DNA from 2 places in the Streptomyces yamdrokensis genome. Region 1 is predicted to be linked to the other one. Evidence: predicted binding sites of a transcription regulator. Region 1 holds the regulator's gene; the other holds the start of a gene.
The links. The regulator HrcA, encoded in region 1, represses chaperone genes, less so after heat shock. The targets are predictions, from matches to a motif close to TTNGCACTCNGNNNNNCNGAGTGCNAA.
Positions count from the first base shown of each region.

Region 2: ACWZEH_RS14165 (FmdB family zinc ribbon protein) is a predicted target of HrcA. The motif match lies at 1,389-1,415, and genes of this name have one in related genera.

Region 1 covers NZ_CM132679.1:2,468,790-2,471,248, forward strand. The annotation lists gene dnaJ (molecular chaperone DnaJ) at 1-665, opposite strand, end outside; gene hrcA (heat-inducible transcriptional repressor HrcA) at 666-1,682, opposite strand; gene ACWZEH_RS10555 (MBL fold metallo-hydrolase) at 1,852-2,459, shown strand, end outside.
Region 2 covers NZ_CM132679.1:3,268,171-3,270,629, forward strand. The annotation lists gene ACWZEH_RS14160 (MFS transporter) at 1-1,126, shown strand, start outside; gene ACWZEH_RS14165 (FmdB family zinc ribbon protein) at 1,426-1,785, shown strand; gene ACWZEH_RS14170 (S-methyl-5'-thioadenosine phosphorylase) at 1,892-2,459, shown strand, end outside.

The DNA of each region.
Region 1 (2,459 bases):
GCCGGGATCTTCACCGTCAGGGTGCGGCGGGAGCGGATCCGTCCGTCGCCCGCGCACTCGGGGCACGGGGTCGGGACGACGGTGCCGAAGCCCTGGCACTGCGGGCAGGGGCGCGAGGTCATGACCTGGCCCAGGAAGGACCGGGTGACCTGCGAGACCTCGCCCCGGCCGCGGCACATGTCACAGGTCTGCGCCGTGGTGCCCGGCGCCGCGCCCTCACCGCTGCACGTGGTGCAGACGACCGCCGTGTCGACCTGGATGTCCTTGGTCGTGCCGAACGCGGCCTCGTCCAGTTCGACCTCGAGGCGGATCATCGCGTCCTGGCCCCGGCGGGTGCGCGAGCGCGGACCGCGCTGCGACGCCGTGCCGAAGAACGCGTCCATGATGTCGGAGAAGTTCCCGAAGCCGCCCGCCCCGAAGCCGCCCGCGCCACCGCCTGCTCCGGCCTGCTGGAGCGGGTCGCCGCCGAGATCGTAGACCTGCTTCTTCTGCGGGTCCGACAGCACCTCGTAGGCGGCGTTGATCTCCTTGAACCGCTCCTGCGTCTTCGGATCCGGGTTGACGTCCGGATGCAGCTCGCGGGCGAGTCGCCGGAAGGCCTTCTTGATCTCTTCCTGCGACGCGTCCCGGCGCACGCCGAGTACGGCGTAATAGTCGGTGGCCACTTACGACTCCGCCAGGATCTGTCCGACGTACCGTGCCACTGCGCGTACCGCTCCCATCGTTCCCGGGTAATCCATGCGGGTCGGTCCGACCACGCCGAGCTTGGCAACCGCCTCGCCGCCCGAACCGTAGCCCACCGACACGACGGACGTGGAGTTGAGTCCCTCATGGGCGTTCTCATGACCGATACGGACGGTCACGCCCGGATCCTTCGCCTCGCCGAGCAGCTTGAGAAGCACGACCTGCTCCTCGAGTGCCTCCAGGACAGGCCGGATCACCAAGGGGAAATCATGCCCGAAGCGGGTCAGATTGGCGGTGCCGCCGATCATCAGCCGCTCCTCGTTCTCCTCGACCAGCGTCTCCAGGAGGGTGGAGAGCACGGTCGAGACCGTACCGCGTTCCTCGGGGTCGAAGGCCTCCGGGAGGTCCTCGACGAGGGACGGTACATCGGTGAAACGGCGGCCCGCGACACGGCTGTTGAGCCGGGCCCGCAGATCCGCCAGGGACGCCTCGCCGACCGGCGCCGGGCAGTCGACCATGCGCTGCTCGACCCGTCCGGTGTCCGTGATCAGCACCAGCATGGCGCGCGCGGGCGCCAGCGGGAGCAGCTCCACGTGCCGCACGGTCGAGCGGGTCAGCGACGGGTACTGCACGACGGCGACCTGCCGGGTGAGCTGCGCGAGCAGCCGCACCGTGCGGGCCACGACGTCGTCCAGGTCGACGGCGCCCTCGAGGAAGTTCTGGATGGCGCGCCGCTCGGGCGCGGTCATCGGTTTGACACCGGCGAGCTTGTCCACGAAGAGCCGGTAGCCCTTGTCGGTGGGGATGCGCCCGGCGCTGGTGTGCGGCTGGGCGATGAAGCCCTCGTCCTCCAGGGCCGCCATGTCGTTGCGCACGGTGGCCGGGGAGACGCCCAGGTTGTGCCGCTCGGTGAGGGCCTTGGAGCCGACGGGCTCCTCGGTGCCGACGTAGTCCTGGACGATGGCGCGCAGCACCTGGAGCCTGCGTTCACTGAGCATCACGCACACCTCCAAAAGCCGTCCGCCCGGTCCGTTTCCTGGATGCCCTGGCACTCTTCGCACGCGAGTGCCAGACTCCCCGCCCAGTGTACGGCCGGGGGGTACTCCCCGGGCAAGGCCGGTCCCGCGCGGACGCGCCGCGAAAGCCGTAGGCCGTTAGCGTCGCGGTATGACGGTGGCTTGGGAAGGGTCGGGATGGGAGAGGCTGGCGCCAAAGGTGGGGCGGTGCCGGCTTCCGGTGTGGGACTGCACGGCGGGACTCGTGGTCGGTACCGGCGCGGTACTGCTCGTGGACGCCGGTTCGTCCCTGCGCGAGGGCGCGCGGTTGCGGGCCGAGGCGCAGTCGCTCGCCGGGCGGCGTGTGACGCATCTCGCGCTCACCCACCCCCACTTCGACCATGTGCTGGGGGCGGCGGTGTTCGCGGGCGCGGAGGTGTTCGGCGCGGTGGGGCTGGACACGGTGCTGGCGCGGGGGCGCGAGGAACTGCTCACGGACGCGGAGCGCCACGGTCTGGACGCGCGGGAGGCCCGGGAGGCGGTGGACGCGCTGGTCCGCCCCCGGCACACGGTGTCCGGCGAGTGGACGCTCGACCTGGGCGGCGGACGGCGGGCACTCCTCGCGAACGTGGGCCCGGGGCACACGGCGCACGATCTCGCGGTGCTGGTGCCCGGTACCCCGGACGTGGTGTTCTGCGGCGACCTGGTGGAGGAGTCCGGCGAGCCGCAGGCGGGGCCCGACGCCGTGCCGTCGCAGTGGCCGGGCGCCCTGGACCGGCT
Region 2 (2,459 bases), 800 kb from region 1:
CACCGGTTCGTACGGCGCGGCCGGCGCCGTCGCGGCGGTCACCGGCGTCGCCATGGCCGTGTTCGCGCCCTACAGCGGCCGGCTCGCCGACCGCCACGGACAGCGCGCCGTCCTCGTCCCCGGTGTCCTGGTGCACACCCTGTCCGGGCTGACCCTGACCGCGCTGGCACTGAACGGCGCCCCGCTGTGGGCGCTGTTCGCCGCCGCCGTACCCACCGGCGCCTCGGTGCCCCAGGTCGGGCCCATGGTGCGCGCCCGCTGGGGCGTGAAGCTCAAGAACTCCCCGCTGATGACCACGGCGGCGGCCTTCGAGTCCGTCACCGACGAACTGACCTTCGTCGTCGGACCGCTGCTGGCCACCGCCCTGTGCACGGCCGTGGACCCGGCGGCGGGCCTGATGGCCGAGGCCGCGCTGACCCTGATCGGCGGTCTGCTGTTCGCCGCGCAGAAGGGCACGCAGCCCGAGGTGGCCGCCCGCGGGCACGCGCGCGTGGAGCACGCTTTTGCGCTGCGCGTCCCCGGGGTACGCGTTCTGATCGTCACCTTCCTGGGCATCGGGTCCGTCTTCGGCGGCATGCAGGTGTCGCTGGCCGCGTACACCGAGTCGATCGGCGAACCCGGACTGAACGGCATCCTGTACGGCGTCTTCGCCGCGGGAAACATGCTCTCCGGCATCGCCTGCGGCGCCATCGCCTGGAAGACCGCCCCCCAGCGGCGCCTGGTCATCGGGTACGCGGCGCTCGCGGTGACCGCCTCCGCCCTGTGGACCGCCCACTCCGCGCTGCTCCTCGCCGGTCTCGGTCTCCTGGTCGGCATGTCCATCGCGCCCGCCCTGATCACCGGGTACACGCTGGTCGACGACCTGGTCCCGGCCGGTGCCCGCACCGAGGCCTTCACCTGGCTGACCGGCGCGGTGGCCCTCGGCCAGGCGACCGCGGTCACGGTCTCCGGGCAGCTGGAGGACAACCTCTGGGCCGGTGCCGGGTTCCTGGTGCCGATGGGCGGCACAGTGCTCGCCCTGGTGACGCTGCTGGCCCTGCGGTCACGGCTGGCGCCGCCCCGGGCGACCCGCGAGGTCACGCGCGGCGCGGCCCGGCGCGACCCCGTCGGGATCAGTGAGATGTGACGCATCGGCGGGCCGTCGCGCAGGGCGCCGGGCAGGCCCCTGTCAGGCCCGCCCGCGGGCACGCGTGGGGCGGTGGCGTCTCCGCGGACATGGCTTTCCACCTGCGAAACCACACCCTGAGGACGCGTCCGGGGTCCGCGCGGGGCACGGACGGGGCACGCGTGGAGGCCCGTCCTCATGACGGTCGCGTTGCGGCCGCCACCGCGGCGGGGTGACGTGCGTTACGCCGACCACTTGCGGCACGGGTTACCATTGACGATCGTTAGCACTCATCGAGTGAGAGTGCCAGGAGGAAGACAGTGCCCACCTATCAGTACCAGTGCACCGAGTGCGGCGAGGGCCTCGAGGCGGTGCAGAAGTTCACCGATGACGCTCTTACCGAGTGCCCGAACTGCCAGGGCCGCCTGAAGAAGGTGTTCTCGGCGGTCGGCATCGTCTTCAAGGGCTCCGGCTTCTACCGCAACGACAGCCGCGGCTCCTCGTCGAGCAGCGCCCCGGCGTCGAAGACGGCCGGTTCGTCGACGGGTTCGTCCTCGTCCTCGGGCTCCGAGTCCTCCGCGTCCTCCTCGTCCTCTTCTGCTTCGTCCTCCTCGGGCTCCGGCTCGTCGTCCGGATCCGGCAGCGCCGGCAGCAGCACCGCCGGCAGCACAGCCGCCTGAGGCCGGATCCCTGCGCGCCGCCTGAGGCCGAATTCCCTCACAGGACCCTGTCGTCGTCCGACGACGGGGTCCTCGGCCGTTTCCGGGGCCGGTTAGGGTGCGGAGCATGGCGAACAAGGCGAACGTCGAGATCGGCGTGATCGGCGGCTCCGGTTTCTACTCCTTCCTCGACGACGTGACCGAGGTCCAGGTGGACACCCCGTACGGGGCGCCCAGCGACTCCCTCTTCCTCGGTGAACTGGCCGGCCGGCGGGTCGCCTTCCTCCCCCGGCACGGGCGCGGCCACCATCTGCCGCCGCACCGGATCAACTACCGGGCCAACCTGTGGGCGCTCAGGTCGGTCGGCGCGCGCCAGGTCCTCGGGCCCTGCGCGGTGGGCGGCCTGCGGCCCGAGTACGGGCCGGGGACGCTGCTGGTCCCGGACCAGCTCGTGGACCGTACGAAGTCCCGGGTGAACACCTACTTCGACGGGTTGCCCCGGCCCGACGGCACGGTCCCGAACGTCGTGCACGTGTCGTTGGCCGACCCCTACTGCCCCGCCGGCCGGGCGGCCGCCCTGAAGTCGGCGCGCGGGCGGGACTGGGAGCCGGTGGACGGCGGCACGCTGGTCGTGGTCGAGGGACCGCGGTTCTCCACCCGCGCCGAGTCGTTGTGGCATCAGGCGCAGGGCTGGT